Regions from separate parts of the Planococcus sp. 1R117A genome, predicted to be linked through region 1. Evidence: riboswitches for the same ligand, from Rfam matches in the RefSeq annotation. Region 1 holds a riboswitch; each other region holds the start of a gene.
What was found. Region 1 has a riboswitch for S-adenosylmethionine ahead of ACSFXN_RS02225 (O-acetylhomoserine aminocarboxypropyltransferase/cysteine synthase family protein). Riboswitches for the same ligand answer to the same signal wherever they lie in the genome.
Positions count from the first base shown of each region.

Region 2: another riboswitch for S-adenosylmethionine. It lies ahead of ACSFXN_RS16595 (methionine ABC transporter ATP-binding protein); the one in region 1 lies ahead of ACSFXN_RS02225 (O-acetylhomoserine aminocarboxypropyltransferase/cysteine synthase family protein).
Region 3: another riboswitch for S-adenosylmethionine. It lies ahead of ACSFXN_RS15730 (transporter substrate-binding domain-containing protein); the one in region 1 lies ahead of ACSFXN_RS02225 (O-acetylhomoserine aminocarboxypropyltransferase/cysteine synthase family protein).

Region 1 covers NZ_JBPRLO010000001.1:501,275-509,003, reverse strand. The annotation lists gene ACSFXN_RS02250 (EamA family transporter) at 1-660, opposite strand, end outside; gene ACSFXN_RS02245 (hypothetical protein) at 758-988, opposite strand; gene ACSFXN_RS02240 (STAS domain-containing protein) at 1,170-2,189, shown strand; gene pepT (peptidase T) at 2,695-3,918, opposite strand; gene ACSFXN_RS02230 (glycerol-3-phosphate acyltransferase) at 4,159-4,800, opposite strand; SAM riboswitch class I at 4,932-5,047, shown strand; gene ACSFXN_RS02225 (O-acetylhomoserine aminocarboxypropyltransferase/cysteine synthase family protein) at 5,151-6,440, shown strand; gene metX (homoserine O-acetyltransferase MetX) at 6,453-7,466, shown strand.
Region 2 covers NZ_JBPRLO010000006.1:49,064-56,792, forward strand. The annotation lists gene sufD (Fe-S cluster assembly protein SufD) at 1-74, opposite strand, end outside; gene sufC (Fe-S cluster assembly ATPase SufC) at 93-878, opposite strand; gene ACSFXN_RS16575 (hypothetical protein) at 1,486-2,025, opposite strand; gene ACSFXN_RS16580 (dicarboxylate/amino acid:cation symporter) at 2,126-3,298, opposite strand; gene ACSFXN_RS16585 (MetQ/NlpA family ABC transporter substrate-binding protein) at 3,488-4,306, opposite strand; gene ACSFXN_RS16590 (methionine ABC transporter permease) at 4,348-5,016, opposite strand; gene ACSFXN_RS16595 (methionine ABC transporter ATP-binding protein) at 5,009-6,034, opposite strand; SAM riboswitch class I at 6,119-6,223, opposite strand; gene ACSFXN_RS16600 (thioredoxin family protein) at 6,257-6,583, opposite strand; gene ACSFXN_RS16605 (toprim domain-containing protein) at 6,589-6,927, opposite strand; gene gcvH (glycine cleavage system protein GcvH) at 7,064-7,444, opposite strand; gene ACSFXN_RS16615 (arsenate reductase family protein) at 7,515-7,729, opposite strand, start outside.
Region 3 covers NZ_JBPRLO010000005.1:219,844-227,572, forward strand. The annotation lists gene ACSFXN_RS15695 (alpha/beta fold hydrolase) at 1-379, opposite strand, end outside; gene ACSFXN_RS15700 (helix-turn-helix domain-containing protein) at 536-1,075, opposite strand; gene ACSFXN_RS15705 (alpha/beta hydrolase) at 1,312-1,953, shown strand; gene ACSFXN_RS15710 (DoxX family protein) at 1,991-2,422, shown strand; gene ACSFXN_RS15715 (hypothetical protein) at 2,704-2,940, shown strand; gene ACSFXN_RS15720 (amino acid ABC transporter ATP-binding protein) at 2,984-3,733, opposite strand; gene ACSFXN_RS15725 (amino acid ABC transporter permease) at 3,749-4,432, opposite strand; gene ACSFXN_RS15730 (transporter substrate-binding domain-containing protein) at 4,491-5,339, opposite strand; SAM riboswitch class I at 5,471-5,575, opposite strand; gene ACSFXN_RS15735 (Hsp20/alpha crystallin family protein) at 6,068-6,502, shown strand; gene ACSFXN_RS15740 (zinc-binding dehydrogenase) at 6,590-7,627, opposite strand.

The DNA.
Region 1 (7,729 bases):
TCCAAGCAACAGGCCGTATACCCAGAGGCCTTCATCAAAGAGTTTGCCATTCCACACCACTTCAGGTGTTTGGAAAAAGGCGACAACAATGGCAGCGACAAAAGAGACATAAAACAAGCGGGTAGTAGTATCCATGCCTTCGACTTTTATGCCGTTGACAAACATAAAAGCAGAAAAACAGAAAGCCGCTCCGATTCCCCAAGCCCATCCTTGCCAAGGAATGCTGCTGAGGTCTGCATCAATCACTCCTGCAGCCAATATAGTCCCGCCGAATAATAAAACAAGTGAGATGGCTTCAGTTCGTTTCAGCCATCTGCGGTGTACGATGCAATCCAAAAACATGCCGATCCAAGTAAATTGAAACAGCAATACGACTGCCAGTGACGCTGGCAAGTATACCAAAGACTGTCCGTAAACCATACCGGTGGCAGCGGTAAATGAACCGGACATTACTAAAACTTTCCAACCGTGCAAGCGGGGAATTCTCCGTTTTGTAATTAAAAGCAAAAGAGCTGCTAAGGCAAATCCGACAAAGTATTGGCTGGTTACCGCTTCTGCGGCTGTAAAACCGTTTTCCATTGCTACTTTGATAATAGTGGAAAGAATGCCATAACAACTGGCTGCTACTACTACCATAAACGGGTAAATCATATTTTTCATATTTAGGTCACTCCTGTTCCAACATGAATCATAACATAAAAAAAACAGCTTGGCGGCAGCCATGCTGTTCTTCAGAAAAGTAGGTTTATTCTGCTGATTAATCAGGATAGATTTCTTCGCTTGCCGAGTTGTCTTTGGTAGAACGTTTATTTTCTTCATCTTCCATATTTTGCTTCAAATCTTCCAATGGAATTGCATCGACAGTCTGTTCTTCTTTAAACATTTCATGCATTGTTTCTTTGTCTGTTTTAATCTGTTCCGGATTGTCCATGGGGCGACTATCTCTTGTTTCGCGATTTTCTTCGTTAAAAGGTTTTTTGTCTGACACAAGGAGCACCTCTTTCTTTTTGTATGGTTATTTTTGTATTCCTTTAATTATCGAATCTCAAACCTGAAGATGTAACCACAATCTTGTATCATAGAAAGAGTGATTACATAAGACTGCAGATTATTAAGTGAAAAAAGAGGATTATGGTAAAATAAATTTCAATAGTGGGAGGAGTTGCAATATGGAAACTAAACCATCAATAAATGTAGGCGGACTAGAATTTGCATGGGATTTGGATGAAGGCAGATTCTTATTCGAAGGCCAGGATGCTGTGCTGTTTTGGACGGCCAGTGCGATGAAAACATTTTTTGATTCAATAGAAGAAATATCAGGAGAAGACGCAGCAAACGTAGTGATGGAGTCCACCGGGTTCCGCCAAGGTTTGATAGTGGGCGACTATTTCACGAGCATGAAAAATGTCAGTATCTCAGAAGCGGCAAACTTAATAACAAATACATATGCTTCTGCAGGATGGGGAAAAGCCGAGATTCAGAAAATGAATGAATCGGAAAGCACGCTCCAAGTCAATTTGAGAAATAGCTGGGAACATAAAATCAATGTAGCTCAAGGGAAAAAGCAGGGAGGCAGTTACCTGGCAGCCCATTACGCTGGAATCTTCACGTCGCTTTTCGGGCGCAATGTTTGGTATCATGTCATTCACCATCAAATTGAAGGCTACCCTGAAACGATTATTGAATATTTTCCTTCAGAAAAAAACGTTGAAGAAAATATTCATCGGCTGGCTCGCTTGAAAGAAGCAGAGCAGATCAATCAGCTTGAAAAACTGGTCGAGAAAAAAACGGCAGAACTGAATGCATTAATTCAGGAAATCTCTTCGCCGATTATTCCAGTGCTCGAAGATATCGTCGTTGTGCCGCTTCTCGGAACTTATGATGAAGCGCGTGCAGAAGAATTATTGGTAAAAACCCTGCAAAATTTACCGACTTATAAAGCAAAATATTTGCTGTTGGACTTAACAGGATTGAACGATAATTTCACACAGCACGCCGCGAGTTTAATTGAGAAATTAGGGTCCACGGCATCTCTGATCGGAACTTATACGGTCTTGGTGGGCATTTCCCCGCAAATGAGCATGGTCATTACCGAGTCGGGCATCAATTTATCAAAATTCAACTGCTTCCAAACTTTGCAGCACGGCATCCACTATGCGCTTGCGCAAAATGGCCGCAGCATCATCTAAATATGAAAAGTGACAGCGTCTCTTAAGCGTTGAAGCTTGTTGAGAAAGTTGAAATTCGTATTAGGTATCAGCCCTTAACCGATATTCCGTCAACCAGCTGCGCTTGCCGCGGGCGAGCGCCAAGCCGCTTCGTCGCATGCGCTCCTGTTTCTGCATCGCTGCGCTAGCTTCGAAACATGAAAGGGCGTTGCAGGGTCTTGGCTGTCTCGCTATCCCGCAGGCGTCTCCGCCGGTTGGCTCCATATCTGAAGAGCAGGAACAAACATTAGAAAGCTTTCCAAAACCATCACACTTTTAGAGAGTCTCTAAAAGTGGTGAAAGAGAGCTGAATGCAGCGGAAGGTGGGCGACTCCAGCGGAAATAACATGAGCTGAAGACCCTGGACTGAGCAAAGCGAGGGAAGCGGCTGAAGCCATGTCCGCGGAAAGCGTCCCGCCTGGAGCGAAATGAGAAAAGACTGCCGAGAGTTTCTCGACAGCCTGAAAAAATAAGCGCCCGCGGGCGCTTATTTTTGTTCCATCGATTTCGCGATTTCTATAATGACTTGTGTAGCTTTTTCCATGTTCTGCACAGAGATGAACTCGTACTGGCCATGATAGTTTTCACCGCCAGTAAAAATATTAGGTGTCGGCAAGCCCATATAAGATAATTGGGAACCGTCTGTACCACCTCTGACAGGCACGATGTTCGGTTCAATCTCAAGTGTCTTCATAGCTGTTTCGGCTGCATCGACAATTTCCATTGCTGGTTCAATTTTCTCACGCATATTGTAATATTGATCTTCAATCTCAAGTTTAATGGCTTCATTGCCATACTGCTCTTGCAGCTTAGCGGCCACGTTTTTCATATGGCTCTTTTTCGCTTCGAAAGCCTCTTTGTCAAAATCGCGAATGATATAGGAGAGAACCGCTTGATCAACATTTCCATTAAAACTGTTCAAGTGGATAAACCCTTCGTAGCCTTCGGTCAATTCAGGTACCTCATTTTTCGGCATTTCTTCCTGGAAGCGGATAGCGACCGTTTGGGCATTGATCATTTTATCTTTGGCTGAACCGGGATGAACGCTTTTCCCTTGGACCGTCAGTTTGGCAGCAGCTGCGTTAAAGCTTTCATACTGCAGTTCGCCAAGAGGCCCGCCGTCCATTGTATAAGCAAAGTCAGCTGCGAAACGCTCTACATCAAACTTATGTGGTCCGAGGCCAATTTCTTCGTCTGGTGTAAAAGCTACACGGATTTTTCCATGCTTAATTTCAGGATGTTGAACCAAGTATTCCATGGCGGTCATAATTTCGGCAACACCCGCTTTATTGTCGGCACCAAGCAAAGTGGTGCCGTCAGTAGTAATCAAAGTATGGCCAACATAATTCTTCAAGTCAGGAAAGTCGGCGACTGCCATAGTAACGGAAGAACTCAATTGAATGTCGCTGCCATCGTAATTGTCGATGCGCTGCGGATTGACGTTTTTTCCTGTGAAATCCGTAGCGGTGTCGACATGCGCCAGAAAGCCGACAACGGGAATTTCTTTTTCTGTGTTGGCAGGCAAGGTGCCGAACAAATAACCGAACTCGTCCATGCTGACATCTTCCAAACCGATTTCCTTCATTTCGTTTTCGAGTTCATGCAACAAATCCCATTGCCCCGGCGTAGAAGGTGTTTCAGTGCTCTCAGCATCCGATTGTGTATCAATTTTTGCATAGCGGACAAGGCGCTCAATCAGCTTTTCAAACATATACAGTTCCCCCTAAGTATGTAATCACTTTATTTTAGCATGAAAATAGGGAATTTTGGCAATACGCCCAAATGCTGCGCATTCGGCTCGGAGGAAAAATGAAATACGACCAGCAACGGATAAAATACGAACAGTAGCAGACGAAATACGACCAGCAAAGATAAAAATACGACCAGCAAGACAAAAAATACGATTCTAGACAATAAAAAAGACAGCGGATCCGCTGCCTATGCCGGCTTCTTAAGCAGAGCCGGCAGGTTTTTTCCGGAAAACAGAAGAAACTTTGTTTTCTGTTCCGTTTTTAATGCGCGTGATGTTCTCGAGATGCTTCCAGACTGCCATAGCAAACAAAGCGAAGGCGGTGACTAAAGGCCATATGCCTTCGGCCGGCCAAAAGGCAATGGCAAAAAACATGCCATATAATACGAGAACCCCGACCACTAAATAGCCGGTAGCCAGTGCTGCCAGCACCAGCAGCAGACCGCCGGCAAGGCCAAGCTTCCAATCAAGGGCCAGCATGGCGCCGATAACTGAAGCTGTTCCTTTTCCGCCATCAAAGTTCATATAGAACGGGAAGTTATGGCCGAAAACGACAGCGGCCGCTGCGAGAAATAGCAGCATCCAAACCATTTCATCCGGCAGAGAAGCGCCGCTTAGCAAAAAGCGGAATCCCATAACAACAGCTGCTCCTTTAAAAATATCAAGAACAGCAACAAGCGCCCCGTATTTCCAGCCGAGAACAATAGCTGCGTTTGAAGCCCCTGAATTTTTGACGCCTTTATTTTTGACGTTTACGCCGGACAGCAGCTGGGCAATAACAGAACCATGAAGACAACCGATAAAATAACCTGAAAAGAGTGCAAGTGCAATCCATAGAATCATTATTGTTCACCTCTATACAGTAAACGTATTCAATAAGTCATAGGTTTCAAAATCTTTTGAAAAAATGCGCTTGACAAATTTCTCTGTTTTATTCTATACTACTCAACATGATGGAAAACTAAATCTGAATACTCTTATCAAGAGAGGCGGAGGGAATAGGCCCTATGATGCCCGGCAACCAACAAGCAATGCTTGGAAAGGTGCTAAGTCCTACAGATCCGGCAAGACGGGATCTGGCAGATGAGAGGAGGCAATCCGTATATCACGGCCCTCTTCTTAATTGAAGGGGGCTTTTTTCTGTTCCTCCTCAACCATGGTTTCCATCAAAAAAACCTTAGGAGGAAAACAAAATGACAAACTTTAAACCAGAAACGCTTTTATTGCACGGAGGACAACAACCGGATCCAGTTACTGGAGCAAGAGGTGTAGCCATCCATAAAACGACTTCTTATGTGTTTAAAAATACGGAGCACGCCCAAAATCTATTCGGTTTAAAAGAAACAGGAAATATTTATTCACGCATTATGAACCCGACGGTTGATGTTTTCGAACAGCGCGTGGCGCTTCTTGAAGGCGGAACAGCTGCTGTAGCCTTGGCTTCAGGAATGGCAGCTATTGCATTTTCTGTTTTGAACGTAGCAGAAGCGGGCGATGAAATTGTTGCGGACGCCAATTTATACGGAGGTACATACAGTCTCTTCGCCAACACATTGCCGCGGTATGGCATCAACGTCAAATTTGTTGACGGTACAAATCCTGAAAACTTCCGTGAAGCCATTACTGATAAGACAAAAGCGATTTTTGGAGAAATTATTGGAAATCCAAGTTTGAATGTTCTGGATGTAGAAGCAGTGGCCGCAATTGCCCACGAAAATCAGATTCCTTTATTGATCGATAACACATTCGCATCGCCATATGGCAGCAATCCAATTGAGTTTGGTGCTGACGTCGTTATCCATTCTGCAACAAAATGGATTGGCGGACACGGAACAACTATCGGAGGGGTTGTTGTAGATGGCGGTAAATTCAACTGGAATAATCCAAAGTTCCCGAGCTATACACAACCGGATGAAAGCTACCATGGAATCCGCTACGGCATCGATGTGGAAGGTGCGTCTTTCGCGACGAAACTGCGCGTTCAATTGTTGCGTGATTTCGGTCCATCACTCAGCGCCGAAAGTGCCCATGCCTTTTTACAGGGATTGGAAACCTTGCACTTGCGCATTCCACGCCACAACAGCAATGCCCGTATTGTAGCGGAATACTTAAAAGCTCATCCTCAAGTCGAATGGGTCAATTACATTGGATTTGAAGACCACCCATCTCATCAATTGGCACAAAAGTACTTAAAAGACGGATACGGTTCAATTGTCAATTTTGGTGTCAAAGGCGGACGGGAAGCAGGGCGCAAAGTGATTGACAGCGTTGTGTTATGGTCTCATGTGGCAAATGTTGGAGATGCGAAATCGCTGATTATTCACCCGGCTTCGACAACGCATCAGCAATTGAAGAAAGAAGAACTGGAATCATCAGGTGTTACGGAAGAATTGATCCGTTTATCGATAGGGTTGGAAAATCCAGAAGACTTAATCGCCGACCTTGAACAAGCAATTCAGGCAGCGGTACTCGAGAACGTATAGGAGGGAACGGAAATGACGACAGTATCCATAGGAACACTTCCCCTGGAGTCGACGGAAGTCTTGCATAACGTAGAACTTGCCTACGAACGGTGCGGCAAAAAAGATGCTCCTGTGATTCTCGTCTGCCATGCTTTAACAGGCGATCAATTTGCAGTCGGCAATGCTGAAAATCCGGGCTGGTGGTCAGGATTGATCGGACCAGGGAAAGCCGTGGATACAAACGTTTTTCAAGTCATTACATTTAATGTGTTGGGTGGCTGCAATGGATCAACCGGTCCATTGTCCCTCAATCCGGAAACGGGTCAGCCATACCGGGCTTCGTTTCCAAATCTTACAATCCGCGATATGGTCCGGGCGGAGCATGCGGCGTTAAAGGAATTGGGTATCTCTCATTTGACCGCGGTCCTAGGAGGATCGCTGGGAGGGATGAAAGCACTTGAATGGGGGCATTTGTACCCGGATTTTGTTGATGCCATTCTTCCGCTTGCTGTGACCCCTGCTTACAGTGATTATGGTGTGGCTTTCAATTGGATTGGCATTCAGGCAATAGAAAATGATGCGCTCTTTAAAGATGGAAATTATACGGATTCCTCCGAGCTGAAAGGCTTTGAATTGGCGCGCATGGCCGCCATGGTCACTTACCGGAGCGGCAATCTATTCGATCAGCGGTTCCGCCGCTGTTCCAATGACAGCCGTTTTGAAGTGGAGTCCTATCTCGATTATCAAGGGAAAAAATTGGCCAGGCGTTTTGATGCCAATAGCTACTTGACCTTACTGAAAGCGATGAATACCCATGATGTATCTAAAGAAAGAATAGAAGTAGAAATCTTTTCCTTGTCATTTACAAAAGATTTGCTGTACCCAAGCGAGCAATTGATTCCTTGGCTTCAAGGCTTGCCGAATGCATCCTGGGAAATCATTGAAACGAATTTCGGGCATGATGGCTTCCTTGTTGAATTTGAGAAATGGAGTGGCCATATCCGAAAGAAATTGAATAATTTAGTAGTTCCCCAACTCATGCGATAAGCATGAGTTTTTTTATTTTCTCATGAAATTGGAAAGCCTTCAGACCTATGTAATTCTCTCTATTTAAACAATATTGAAATCAAGATTTTAAATTTTGAAAATAATCAAAAATGAATAAAAAGAACCGATTGGAAAGAATGAAGGATGATAAATTGGTTTCAATAAATACCTATTTAAGGTTATTAAGTCCTAGAATTACCGTATGAAGAATAGGTTTTATTTGAAAAAAAGCGTATAAGGTATTTAGGCTCAAGAGACTTTAG
Region 2 (7,729 bases), on a different contig from region 1:
TCAGGTTCTGACTTAGAAGCCGAGAAGGAGCGCACGTCCTGCTCGGTTATTTTTAAATTTGTTTCAACCGTCACGTTAGTTTCCCCTTCCAATTAAGCTTCTTGTCCTACAGTCTCATCTTCAATTCCAAGTTCAGTTTTGATCCAGTCGTAGCCTTCTGCTTCCAATTTATGAGACAATTCTTCTCCGCCGGATTTAACTACGCGTCCTTGCATCATAACGTGGACATGGTCAGGAGTGATGTAGTTCAACAAACGCTGATAGTGAGTGATGATCAAGCAGCCGAATTCTTCACTTCTCATCTGGTTAATGCCATCTGCAACAACTTTCAAAGCATCGATATCCAATCCAGAGTCGATTTCATCTAAAACAGCGATTTTTGGTTTGATCATCATCAACTGAAGGATTTCATTGCGTTTCTTTTCCCCGCCTGAGAAACCTTCGTTCAAATAGCGTTGAGCCATATCTTGTTCCATATCAAGGACTTCCATTTTTTTATCAAGTTCGCGAATGAATTTCATCAATGAAATTTCGTCGCCTTCCGCACGGCGGGCATTCATCGCTGAACGCATAAAATCAGCATTGGTAACTCCCGAAATTTCGCTTGGGTACTGCATGCCAAGGAAAAGACCAGCGCGGGCGCGTTCGTCAACTTCCATTTCCAATACGTCTTCGCCGTCTAGAGTGATCGTTCCTGATGTAACTTCATATTTTGGATGCCCCATGATAGCAGAAGCCAAAGTTGACTTACCAGTTCCGTTAGGTCCCATGATGGCATGAATTTCACCTGTATTAATTGTTAAATTTACACCTTTTAAAATCTCTTTTCCTTCGATTTCAACGTGTAAATCTTTAATGACCAAAGTTGACATGTAAATACCTCCATAAAGTTGATGTTGAATGGCAAACCATTCTTAATTAGTATCATTCTAATCTTAACCGAAATCAACCTTAGTAGCAAATCATTAAACCGGATAGCAATTTAAGAAATAAGCTTTTAAAAATACTGTATTTTCCTTATACCCCTAACCTGATACACATGAAAAATTGAATATTTTAATTTTCAATAGAAAGGTTCTAAATGAGAATATATATCAATAAAAAAACCAGCGCCTTTTAGCACTGGATCTTTCCTTACTATATCAATGACGGTGTACCAGACGTTCTAAACGCGCAGCTACTTGCTGGCCTTGCTGATAGTCCTGTTCTCTACGTTGCTCTACTACTACAATTTTGTCAGTGTCGTTTTGATATTCATCAATACCAAATCCGTGTACATCTCGAAATGCCTGTTCCATTTTCTCTGTATGCTCTATACCATTTGAATCGATAGTGAACCATTCCTTTCGAATTTTAAAGTCACTTACATTATACCCTTATGTTTCTTGATAAAACGCTAACATGTTAATTTGTCAGAAAATAGCACTATTGTCATGCATACTGAAAAGCAATAGAAAAAAGGCCCCGCTTAAAATTGCTGGGCCTTTAACTATTAATTTTTGCTACTTCTGTATAAAGACTTGAAGGGTTAAGTTCTTGCGCTTTCAGCAGCTCATTGAGTTTTTCATCTGCTTCCGAGAATTTTGCAATTGCAGCTTCGAAATTCGCTTCTTTTGTTAGTTCCTCTGCTTTCATATCATATGATTCTTTAATAAATCCAAGAGCAGTCTCGATATCCTTTTTTTGATCAGCTAAAGTTTCCGGAATGTCGATTCCCTCTACCGCTGCTGCTGTTTTCTCGGCAGATGCTTTCGCTGCATCTTTCATCGCTTGCAAGTTAGCGCCTTCTGGAAGAGTGCCTTCTGTCTGGTTTACTTCAAATGTATTCAAGTCGGCATCTGTGGCGTTAATCGTTTTAGATACCGACATATAAAAACGCATGAATTCCTGTTTTGCATTTCCTGTTTCTTGAGCTGTTTTTTCAGTTTCCTTTTGTTCTTCGGTTGTTTCTTCCGTAGCAGTTTCTTCACTGCATCCCCCTAACAGAAGAGCCGCTGAAAAACCAATCATTAGTAATTTCTTCATAAAAAACCCCCCTTCGATATAAAATCCTTAGCTATAATAGCATAGCTTTTGGAAATCGTATACAGAAGAGGGAATTGCCGAAATTCATTGAAATTCCATATTATTGCAACGCTTTTTTGCCGTTTGTGAAACGGTCGACAATCATGGCTAAAGCTCCATCACCGGTCACATTAGTAGCAGTCCCAAAGCTGTCTTGTGCCAGATAAAGAGCAATCATCAAAGCAACCATTGTGGAATCGAAACCAAGCATAACTTCCAGTAAACCGATTGATGCCATAACAGCTCCGCCCGGTACACCAGGTGCGGCAATCATTGTTACGCCAAGCATAAAGATGAACGGTAAGTAACTGCCGAAAGAAGGCATACCGCCAGTCAATAGCATGACGCCAATTGAACATGAAACAATTGTAATTGTACTTCCTGATAAATGGATGGTTGCAAATAACGGAACCGCAAAATCCACTACTTTTTCATTTGCACCTGTTTTACGAGCCTGTCGAACTGTAACAGGAATCGTTGCTGCCGACGACTGTGTGCCAAGCGCTGTGAAATAAGCAGGCAGCATTGTTTTCAATAAATAAAGCGGATTTTTTTTGTTCAAGGTACCAGCTGCAGTGTATTGAAGCAGCAGCATAATCCAATGCAGGATAAGAATCATTACGAAAACCACTGCAAAAAGTGCCAGGATTTTCGCGACCGCTCCGCCATATGCCATATTGGCGAAAATGCCAAAAATATGGAATGGCAATAACGGGATGATGATATATGTGATTGTTTTTTCAATAATCTTTTGGAACTCATCGAAAAACGAAACCATGGTTTTGCTTCCGGTCGAAGCCATTCCGATGCCAAGCAGAAATGCCAAAATCAATGCTGACATTACGCCGAATACAGGTGGCATCTCCAAAACGATGAATGATGTTGCCAAAGCATTTTCCGGATCTTCAATGCCGCTCATCGAACCAGCTTTCATAAAGTTCGGAAGAATAGTAGTTGCAGCAAAAAACGCAAGAATTCCTGCTACGATCGTAGAGGCATAAGCGAAAAATGTAGCAAGTCCGAGCAATTTCCCAGAACCTTTCCCGAGCTGGGCGATGCCGGGTGCGATAAAACCAAGAATGATTAGAGGTACAACAAAGTTAAGAAAGTTCCCAAAGATTGATGTAAAAGTGGCAAAGATCCGTGCCATCCACTCTGGCGCAAAAGAACCGATTAATACACCTAAAGCGATAGCGACAATAATCCTCGGTAAAAGACCGAATTTAATTTTCATGATGTGTCCTCCCTAGATGAACAACTGTATTTTATTATTATACAAAAGTATCATATTGGTCTAGTAATTAGAATAGATTCTACAATACGCGAAATATTAAAATTATTATCTAAAATAAAAAAACTGGATGCCGACTCAAAAAATCGAGTCTACATCCAGTTTTATGACGTGTATTCAGCTATATCATTATTATTTGACAGGTACTACTGCCCCGCCCCATTCTTCTAAGATGAAGTCTTGGATTTCCTGTGATTTCAAGGTTTCAACTAATGCTTTGATATTTTCGCTGTCTTCATCGCCTTTATTGACTGCGATGATATTGACGTATGGAGATTCTGAACTTTCAAGTGCGATGGAATCTTCCAATGGACTCAATCCTGCATCGATTGCATAGTTTGAGTTGATCAACAAAGCATCGCCTTCGCCTGCTTCATATAATTGAACCATCAATGCTGCTTCATAGTTCGCATCAAACTCAAGATTTTTCGGGTTTTCCACAATATCCTTCACTTCAGCAGTCGTTTTGTCTATGTCGTCTGCCAATTTAATCAAGCCTTGAGCTTCAAGCATCGATAAAATACGGCCATGGTCGGCTACTGAGTTGCTCATTAAAATTGTTGCCCCTTCAGGAAGCTCTTCCAATGAAGCATATTTCTGAGAATAAACACCGATCGGCTCGATGTGGATTCCGCCTGCATTTTCAAAATCATAGCCAAATTCTTTCTTTTGTGACTCCAAATACGGAACGTGCTGGAAATAGTTGGCATCAATTTCTCCAGCTTCTAAATCTTGGTTCGGCAAAATGTAATCCTGGTATGTCTCAATCTCTAATTCAATTCCTTGCTCTTCAAGGAGCGGCTTTGCCTGTTCCAAAATAATTGCGTGCGGTACGTTTGAAGCACCCACTTTTAATGTGCTTGTCTCTTCTTCACTTGCTCCGCCGTTGCCGCCACCGCAGCCTGCAAGTACAAGTGCTGTCAATAATGATCCTGCTAGTAATTTTTTCATGTAACTGGTCCCCTTTTTCTATGTTTTTTATAGTTTAGCTGTTAGCGTTTATCAGATTTGGTAGTCATTCGGTCACCAATAAACTGGATTGCGAAAACGATGATCAAAATCAAAATAGTTGCCATTAGCGTAACATCTTCCCGGCTTCTTTGGAAACCGTCCAAGAACGCAAGTGTTCCTAGACCTCCAGCACCGATAATTCCGGCCATGGCAGTATATCCAACCAATGCAATCGCTGTAACTGTGATACCTGAAATTAATGCCGGTTTGGACTCCGGCAGCAGCACTTTACGGATAATCGTCCAAGTTGTTGCGCCCATAGAACGCGCAGCCTCGATGACTCCTTTATCAATTTCCTTCAGCGCGATCAATACCATGCGCGCATAAAATGGCGCCGCTCCAATGATCAAAGCAGGCAATGCAGCATTCGGCCCTCGAATCGTGCCGATGAGAAATTTCGTAAACGGAATCAGCAAAATGATTAAAATGATAAACGGAATCGAACGGAAAATGTTGACGAATGCTCCAGTCAGCCAATTCACCACACTGTTAGCCCATAATTGTTTCGGTGCCGTCAAAAATAAGACGATTCCCAGAACCAATCCGATGACAAAAGTGAAGAATGTCGACATGGCTGTCATATATAATGTTTCGAGCGTCGCTTCCCACATGCTGTCCCAATCGACATTCGGAAATAATGACTCAATCATTTGCCATCACCTCCGTCTGGACACTCTCAGCATTCAAGAATGCGAGAGCTTCGGATATCTGCTGCTGCGAACCTTTCATTTGTAAAACCAATGTTCCATAAGCTCCTCGCTGCGTGTGCGATATATTTCCTTGCACAATATTAATCTCTACAGGGTATTTCCGGATCAGCTTAGTCAAAATAGGCTGTTCTGTCTGTTCACCGACAAAAACCAATTTCACCAATTCGCCTGTCGGATAAAGTTCCCGCAGATGTTTAATCGTTTCGTGAGAATCTTCCGTATCGGTGACTTGAGCGACAAAACGCTTCGTAATTGGCTGTTTTGGTGCCTGGAAGACATTCAATACGTCTCCCAGTTCAACGACGCGGCCGCCTTCCATAACAGCGACACGATGGCAAATCTTCCGAATAACATGCATCTCATGGGTAATGAGAACAATCGTAAGCCCAAGACGCTTATTGATATCGACTAAGAGTTCCAGAATCGAATCGGTTGTCTGCGGATCGAGTGCTGAAGTAGCTTCATCACATAGGAGCACTTCAGGTTCATTAGCCAGCGCACGGGCAATGCCGACACGCTGTTTCTGGCCACCCGACAGCTGAGACGGATAAGCATGTTCTCTACCGGTAAGCCCAACCAATTCCACCAATTCCTGAACGCGGGCGTCGCGCTTGTTTTTTGGAACACCTGCGATTTCAAGCGGAAATTCGATGTTTTCTTTTACTGTACGTGACCACAGAAGGTTAAAATGCTGGAAAATCATACTGACTTTCTGGCGCGCCTTCCGCAGCTCTGGTCCTTTACTTGCCGAGATATTTTGGCCGTTTATTGTTACCGTCCCCGAAGTAGGCTTTTCCAATCCGTTCAATAAACGGATCAATGTACTTTTTCCTGCCCCACTATAGCCGATAATGCCAAAAATTTCACCGGACGAAATCGACAGATCGACATGGTCGACAGCTGTTAAAGTGCCTTTTCCCGTGTCGAAAACCTTCGACAGTTCTTTTAATTCAATCATCCTTTTACAACTCCTAATCCAAAATAAAAAACCCTTCCGCGCAGAACTGAGCAGAAGGGTAACCGTGAAAACACGAAAACCGCTCTCTCATCTCCCAAAGCTTTTGCTTTGTGTGATTTGGCACCATTTCATTTTCATGACGGTTGCCGGGCTTCATAGGGCACTTCCCTCCACCACTCTAAATAAGAGTTACGATATGAAATTATTGTTCAGAAATTCAATTTACCATGCTCGACATTTTTCGTCAACAGATTTCAATTTTCCGTATAGGTAAGGCACAGACTGGAATGCGTAAATCTTTTCTTTCAGCTGCCCGTTTTCTGTAATGAGCAGGCAAGGCACACTTTCCACCTTGTACAATTCGGCGATTTCTTGAACATAATTCAAATTCGCTTTGCCCATCGGCAAATCCGGGAACAACTCTTTTACGACATCCATCATTTTAGAAGCAACTTGGCATGTACCGCACATCGGCGTATACAAATAATAAGCCGCGGCAGAGCTAGTGTTCTTTTCTTTCAGCCATTCTTTATGTGTCCATTCTTTCATCGATTTCATCCCTCAGTTAATAACTTATTGACTTGAACATTTGCTGAAATCAGCACATCGAGCAAGATCCGGATCGGCGTCGCTGCCACTTCCTTGTAACTGCGATTGATATAAAAATGCCGGGCTTCAGGGAATTCGCGTTTAACAAGTTTCCGCAGCCGTTCACCTGATTTATCCGCATCCACCAATATGATGATATCTAAACCTTCATAAGGCAGCAATAATTCTTCAAGCCTCGATGCACTAACTGTACCATTTGTGCAAACAATCGTCACGGGTTCTGCAATGAGCGGCGCTATTCGTGTTTTATCCGTTAGCCCTTCAACCACAATTACTTTATCCATAAGTCAACACCTCGCTGATATATGATGAAAGATTAGGTGTAAAGGCTGCTCCGTATTGGTTCAGCCTATAGATGCTTATTTCATATAGTTCCCGGCTAGCAAAAAAAGCGCCAAGTAATAGGCGCTTTTTAAGATATTACTCGTTGATCATTTCCTGATATTGTTCAGCTGACATCAATTCGCTGATCTCAGCTTCTTCTGGAGATTCGATTACCACCATCCACGCATTTTCATACGGAGATTCGTTTACAAATTCAGGACTGTCTTCAAGCTCAGTGTTGACTTCAATTACACGCCCGCTAATAGGCGCATAAAGCTCTGAAACAGTTTTAACTGATTCTACGCTGCCAAATGGCTCATTTCTTTTTATTTCATCGCCAACTTGCGGCAATTCTACGAAAACGATATCGCCAAGTTCAGCTTGTGCAAAATGTGTGATGCCAATGCGTGCTGTACCGCCTTCAACTTTAACCCATTCATGCTCTTTAGAATAACGAAGTTCTTGTGGTGTGCTCATCGGAAACCCTCCAAATTATGTAGTGTACTCATTTCTCAGTTTGACATAAAGCCTGGGGAAATACAAGATTTCACTGCTCTCTCTTCCAGGTATTTTCAAACTCTTCTTCTTTAAAACCAAGTGTCGCTTTTTTTCCATCCCAAGCCAATGGGCGTTTAATCAGCATTCCGTCTGAAGACAGCAGCTTTAGTTGCTGATCTTCAGGCATTTCTTTCAATTTGTCTTTCAATCCGAGTTCCCGGTACTTCAGGCCGCTTGTATTAAAGAACTTCTTCAATTCAAGTC
Region 3 (7,729 bases), on a different contig from region 1:
ATGAAATCAATGTGATGCTTTGAATGCGTTCCGGATATTTGATTGCGGCAATCTGTGCCAGCATCCCCCCAAGCGACATGCCAATAAGATGTGCTTTTCCAAGGCCATAAGCATCCATGATCCGGAGAATATCGTCGGCCATATCCGATACCGTGTAATTCAGTTTTCCAGGCTCATAGCAAGTGGAACGGCCGACATCACGGTTATCGTAGCGGATTACAAAGCGACCTTGGTTTGCCAGTTTGCGGCAAAATTCCTCATCCCAATACACCATCGAAGACATCGCCCCCATGATCAAAAGAAGGGGCGGGTCAGTTGGATTGCCAAAGCTTTCCGAGAATAATTCTATGCCATCGCTGTGAATCATCTTTTCTGCCATCAGGTATTCCTCCATTCAGTAAATGAACTGTTAAAGAAAGTATAATTGTGTAATTCGTTGAATTCAATGAAGTAAAATAGAAGATAAGAAAAAGCGTTTCTCATGCCTTTAAGAAGGTTGAGAAACGCTTTTATTTGGTACATGGAAAGAAGAAACTCAATAAATTTCTGTGAGTTCCGTGTCTGAGTAAACGGAAACCTGGACTACCGCTTTTCCCTCGCCGATATTTTTGACGAAATGCGGAACGCAGGCATTCCAGCTGAATGAATCCCCTGCTTCGGCAATGATGGAATCTTCGCCTTGTTCAGCAAGGATTTTACCTTCCAGAACCAGATGGGATTCTACTCCTTCGTGTGCATTGCTTTCTCCAGTAGATGTGCCGGGAGGAAATTCAACAATCATCATCCGCAATCCGCCGATCGATGATAAATGCTCCACTTTCAAGTTATTGTATGTGGAGTAGCTCCGTTTATCTTTCCTGACCACTCGCATATGCTCTTGTTTTTCCAGCAGTAAATAAGGCAGCGGCACCTCCAGGTAATTGGAGATGGTTTGCAGCGTGCTGATGGACGGGGAACTATTATTATTTTCAATATTGCTGACAAAGCCTTTTGACAAACCTGTTTCTTCACACAGTTGGGCAATAGTTATTTTTTTCCGGTTACGTATGCTCCGGATTTTTGATCCGATATCCATTTTTTTCACCTCATTAGTTGCTTCATAAGAAACTTAGTTTTATTTTAGCAAACAAATGGTTGACATTCCAGTGAAACCTTGTTATCTTATAGAAAATAAAGATTCTTATTAGGAAACAAATTTGAGCTGAAGAGGCCATTTTTTCTGTATGGATGTTTCTTGATAAGAATATTTTATTCTTTTAATAGTTTTTCAATTCACACCCAGAAAAAATAATCACAGGGAGGATGAGCAGAATGAGCGCGCCTTTAGTTTACGAATTGCAAAAGCCACGTAACGCAGATCCTGGCAAAACTTATCCAGCACTTTTTGTCATGCATGGCATGGGCAGCAATGAAAAGGACATGCTGAATTTGGTTAACGGACTGGAAGAGCATTTTTATATTTTCAGTATTCGCGGACCGCTCGAACGGCCTCCAGGTTATGCCTTTTTCACGATTGAGCGATATGGGAAACCTCATCAGGAAGTGTTTGAGGCAGCGGTTGATAAAGTCAAAGATTTTATCGGCTGGGCTGAAGGCGAATATCCATTGGATGCAAGCCAGATTTACTTGCTTGGATTTAGCCAAGGGGCAATTCTTTCGATGGCAGCCGGGCTGGCATTAGGAAAGCGCATCAAGGGCATTGTCGCTTTGAGCGGCTATATCCCGGAATTCGTAAAAATCGAATTCCAGCAAAGTTCAATGGAAGGACTTTCGCTGTTCATCTCACACGGCGAACAAGATCAGGCCTTGCCCTTTGAATGGGGACAAGCAAGCCGGGATTATTTCCAAGGCTTGGGGGCGAATGTGACATTCAAGAACTATCCGGTACCGCATACAGTATCACTTCAGAATTACAAGGATTTTGAAAAATGGCTGCTGGATTCACTGGCATGACCAAAAAAAGAAAACAGATTTTTAGGAGGAAATAACAATGACAAATAAAGCAGAAGCAAGTACAGTATTGTTGCGTGTAGTATTGGGAATCAGTTTCTTTATCCACGGATTGGTGAAATTTCAGGGAGGCATCGGCAACACGGCAGGCTGGTTTGACAGTATCGGCATCCCGGGATCTTTAGCGTATGTAGTGGCTCTAATTGAAATGGTAGGCGGATTCGCGTTAATTATTGGATTAGGTACACGAATCGTATCGGCGTTATTGGCGATAGTAATGCTTGGTGCAATTTTCACTGCGAAATTGCCAGCTGGCTTTTTAGGCGACGGTGTGGGAGCAGGATATGAATTGGACATCGCTTTCATGGCAATCGCTATTTTCCTTGCAGTGAACGGCAGCAGAATGCTGGCAGTTGATGGCATCCTTTCAAAAGCACAGCAAAGCAAACACGAATCCAGCCATACAGCTTAATAAAGAAAAAGAAAAAGGCGTTTCCCGTTACCTCAAAGGTGATTGGAAATGCCTTTTTTGCTTTTAACTCGAAACCATGATGATGAATTCTCTATTAAGAGCTGCTTTATTATATAAAAGAAAATGAAATAACAAGGCCGTTTTTTATTTGGAGAGAAGGGTATAGAAAAGAATAAGGATACAATTCGAGTGAGGTCGGCATAAGCGAAAGAGCGCTACCTTGACAGGGTAGAGGTCTCTGGAATTTTTCAAAATATAGACTTACGATGGAGGGATCTGCTGTGAAATCAAACTCTTCAGAAGGAAACACTTCAAACAATAAATCCGCGATGGATAAAATTGCCGAGAAAGCAAAAGATGCTTTAGAGAAAGACGAGAGCAAGAAAGTCAATTTGGAAGGCCATTTTCAAAATGCACCTGACGAAGGAAGGGAAGATGTTCCGCAAAGTGATAAAATCATTAAAGACCGTAAGACTGGCGAAGAAACTTACATCGAGAATACCGGAGATAAATATTAAAAAGCGTATCAGATAACCTTTGAGGTTACCCGGTACGCTTTTCTTATGCTCTCCGCAGTAAAACCTTTTGCAGGAATTTCTGCGTACGTTCTTCAGTCGGATAGGTGAAGATGTCTTCCGGTTTTCCTTGCTCGACGATATGGCCATCGGCGATAAATACAACACGGTCGGACACTTCACGGGCAAAGTCCATTTCATGCGTAACGAGGACCATTGTCTGTCCTTCCGATGCCAGTTCTTTAATGACTGTCAGTACTTCTCCAACGAGTTCAGGATCAAGCGCAGAAGTCGGTTCATCGAACAACAGCAGATCAGGTTTTAAGGCAAGGATGCGTGCGATGGCTGCCCGCTGCTTTTGTCCACCAGACAATTGTTCGGGATACTGGTTTTTATGATCCAGTAAGCCAACTTTCTGCAGCAGTCCTTCCGCTTCAAAGACGACTTCCTGCTTGTTTCTTTTTTGTACGACGAGCGGTGCTTCAATGATGTTTTCAATCACCGTTTTATGCGGGAATAAGTGAAAATGCTGAAACACCATGCCGGAATATTGGCGGATGTCGATTTTCTGCTTTTTGGTCGGATTCTTTCCATTGAACGCCACGTGTACATTGTTGATTTGCAGCGATCCGGCAGAAGGGGTTTCCAGTAAATTAAGGCAGCGCAGCAAGGTGGTTTTTCCAGAGCCTGAAGGACCGATAATACTGACGACTTCCCCTTTTTCAATTTCAAACGAGATGGACTTCAATACTTCCACATCTTTAAATTTCTTACTTAGGTTTTCCACTTTAATCATATTCCGTACCTCCAATCAAGCTGCAACATAGCGGTTGGCTTTCTTCTCAAGATAATCCTGCAGCAGCGTGACCAGTGCACAAATTGCCCAGTAAATAAGCGCTACCAGAATATACAAAGTCAAACTTTCATAGGTTTGGCCAACCACCACTTTTGCCCGGTAAAACATTTCTGAAACCGTGATGACCATAGCAAGGGAAGTTCCTTTGATGATATCCATAAAAGTGCTCGATAAAGGCGGTAAGGCAATGCGTGTCGCTTGCGGCAAGATGATGCGGGTCATGGTTTGCCAATAGCTCATCCGAAGTGTTTCCGCAGCTTCCCATTGTCCTTTCGCTACAGAGGAAATGGCGGAACGGATAATTTCAGCTGTGTAGGCAGAAAAATGGATGCTGATGCCAATGATGGCTGCAGTTAATGGCGCCATCTCGATGCCCACCATTGGAAAGCCGAAGTACAGGATAAACAGCATGACCAACAGCGGTGTACCCCGCATAAAGGAAATAAACAGTCGGGCAGGCACTGAAATCAGTTTAAACCGGTTCATGCGGGCGAGGGCAACAAACAAACCCAGAACTAAGGCGAAAAACATACTGACTAGTGCGATTAAAATGGTTTGCCAGGCCCCCTCTAAAATGAAGGGGAGGGAGTCGAGCGCAATTTCTACATTGAATAGATATTCCCATTTAAAGTCGGTCATCGGAAGACTCCTTTACTCATTATGTATAGAGGAGGAATCCGGGGATTCCTCAAGGTTTTTATTCTTTCTCAAGAGGCTGTGTTACATCAGCACCCAGGAATTTGTTTGAAATTTCCTTGATTGTGCCATCAGCCAGCAATTCTTCAAGAGCACCATCAATTTTTTCTTTCAGCTCCGGGCTGTCTTTAGGCAATACGATTGCGCTGCTGCTGAAAGAGAATTTTACTTCTTCAGCAAGCTTTAAACCTGGTTTGTCGTATTGCTCAAGCGAACGCATCAATACGAGGTAGTCATTCAGCGTGGCATCAACGCGGCCATTGACGATTTCCGGAAGGACTGTATCAGAACCTGTATAGACAATTACTTCGGCTCCTTGTTCCTGTGCGAACTTCGAGTAATTGCTTGTCGCGGAACCGCCAACTTTTTTACCTTTTAAATCTTCTACAGATTCTATGCCTGAGTTATCGCTTTCACGCACAATGGCAGAACCATAAGAATGCTTGATCGGGATGGTGAAATCAAATTTTTCTTTGCGCTCATCTGTGACAGAGAAATCGTTTGCTGCTATATCGATCTGGCCGTTGCGGAGTGCCGGAAGCAAGCCATCAAATTCCATTTCTTTAAACTCGACTTCCAGCCCAAGTTTCTCGCCTAAAGCACGGGCTACTTCCACATCATAACCGGTCAATTCTTTCGTTGTTTCGTCATGGTATGTAATAGGATAATAAAGACCTTCGGTTCCAACGACGATTTTTCCGGATTCCTGGATGCGTTCCCAGGAATTTTGTTCTTTGCCTTCTGTTGAAGCGGTTGCTTCACTAGTGGATTTTTCGCTGCCGCATGCCGCCAATAACAAACCGATTACGGCTACGACAAACAATAATAAAAAGCTTTTTGAATTTTTCATTCTGTTACACCTTCCTTTTCTATAAGTTTACTTGGTTTAAAGTTAATAGAATTGCTCTCGCATGAAGGCAAACAAAAAGCCTCTTCCATAAGAAGAGGCTGACATGCGAAATCACATTGAATATCCAGCTCTTCTTATCTCTCAAGCTCATGCTTGTTGGATTTGGCACAGTGCTCAATTTTGAGCCCGCTGCCGAGGTTTCGCAGGGCCAATCCCTCCACCTCTCATGATAAGAACGAATTACTATTAAACTATGTAGAAAACTTTACCACCATTGCATTTAATCGTCAACATAATATTCTGACAGAATGATTTTCTCAACTTTAAATCCGCTTCTGGTTTAATAAATTCATTTTTCTCTTCACTATGCATCCATTAAACAGGACTCGGCAAACGTTTATCAAGAAGGTGAAAAACAAGAAAAATTCTTGGGAAAAAAAGTGATTTAAGAAAGGGGGAAGTTTGGAAATCCAGTTGTACCAACGGTTTTATGCAATGTGAATCTGTTGACAGCCGAACAGTTTTGAATATAATTTTAAGTAGAAAGACCAGAATTAAAAGAAAGGGGTAAGAAGAAAATGTGGGCGTTGAAAGTCATCGCATGGCAAGCCCGAGTTGTAGAAGGGTGGCCATAGGAAAACCGGTTGCTTCTAAAAAAGTGATTAGGATCTTGTGACTTTTGAAAAGCTGGCATTAACCAAAAATACTTTAAAAAGGAGAAGATCACAATGAGCACTTTGTTTCCAAGAAAACAAACTGACCTATTCCCAAGCCTCTTTGGAAGCGGATTGGAATCTGACTTCTTTAATAAGTTTTTTGGGGAAAATACCTACCCTCAAGTTGATATAAGAGAGAAGAAAGATGGCTATGAATTTATGGTCGATCTTCCTGGATTCTCAAAAGAAGAAGTCGAAGTGGAGTACAAAGACGGCTATTTGGAAATCCGCGGTGAAAGAAACCAAAGCTGGGAGTCTAATGATGAAGAAGGACGCTTCGTACGCAAAGAACGTTCTTACGGTTCATTCAAGCGCAGCTTCTATATTGGTGAAATTGATGAAAAACAAATTATAGGCTCATTTGAAAAAGGGGTATTGATGCTTCAAGTGCCTAAGTCCAATGAGCAGGCACGAAAAGACAAAGGTTACCGGATTCCAATCGAATAAGGCATCGCCTCATATTCCCATTATTTATCGGGAAGCGCAAAAAGCCGGAGTGCAGCTGTAAATCAGCTGCACTCCGGTTATTTTTGTTTATGCATGATAATCGGTTACCACAAAAGTTCCCGTAGTAGCAAAATTAGACATATCTTCGAAAATGCCTTCAACTTCAGATAATCCGATTTCGCGCGTCACCATTTTGCCAGGCTGCAATTTTCCAAGAGCGACTTGCTCTAAAAGAGAAGTGAAGCGGAAAGCAGGAATCCCAAGAGTGGTGATAAATGATTTCTCAGTAAGGACCATGTGATCGACCGGAATGGAGATGAATCCGGCCTCTTTCTTAGAGGTCACGCCGATTTGTAAATGACGTCCACCTTTTTTCAAGCTATTGATGGCCGGTACACAAGTTTCTGTGATTCCAAGGGCGTCTACGGAAACATCTGCGCCGCCTTTTGTGATTTCTTGCACAGCTTCAACAGGATCATTGTCTTTGCTGTTGATGACAAAGTCAGCACCCAATTTCTTAGCCAACGCCAGATTGGAGTCATTGATATCGACTCCGATAACGAACGCGCCCATAGAAGAAGCGATATGGATAGCGGATAACCCGATTCCGCCACAGCCATAGACCACGACTTTTTCTCCTGGCATCACATTCACACGATCTACAACGCCGTGATAGGCAGTCATAAAACGGCAGCCCAACGCAGCTGCATCAGAAAAACTCAAATTGTCTGGCAGAGAAATGGCATTGCGGTCGCCTTTTGGCACGGCTACGTATTCCCCGTAACCGCCTTGATAAGCTGTGCCTGGAACGATAAACGAGTCACATAGCTGTGTGTTTCCCGCTATACAATGTGGGCAGGTACCATCACTTCCTGAAAACGGAACAATTACACGGTCACCGCGTTTAAAGTTTTTAATATCGCTGCCCACTTCTTCAACAATTCCACAAAACTCGTGGCCGATAATAGGCTGGACAATCCCATGATCTCCGACCCAAACATGCCAGTCGCTCCGGCAAACACCATTGGCCATCGTTTTAATGATGAGACCATCTTTTTCGATCACAGGAACCGGGACTTCTTGGATTACTGCTTTTTGGACATCTTCGATTACTAATGCTTTCATCGTTTCTCTCCTTTTTATTAAAAAATTTAATTATAAGCAATTAGATACAGCACATAAGAACTAAAAATATCAGCGCTTACATAATTTAATGTTATAATATTC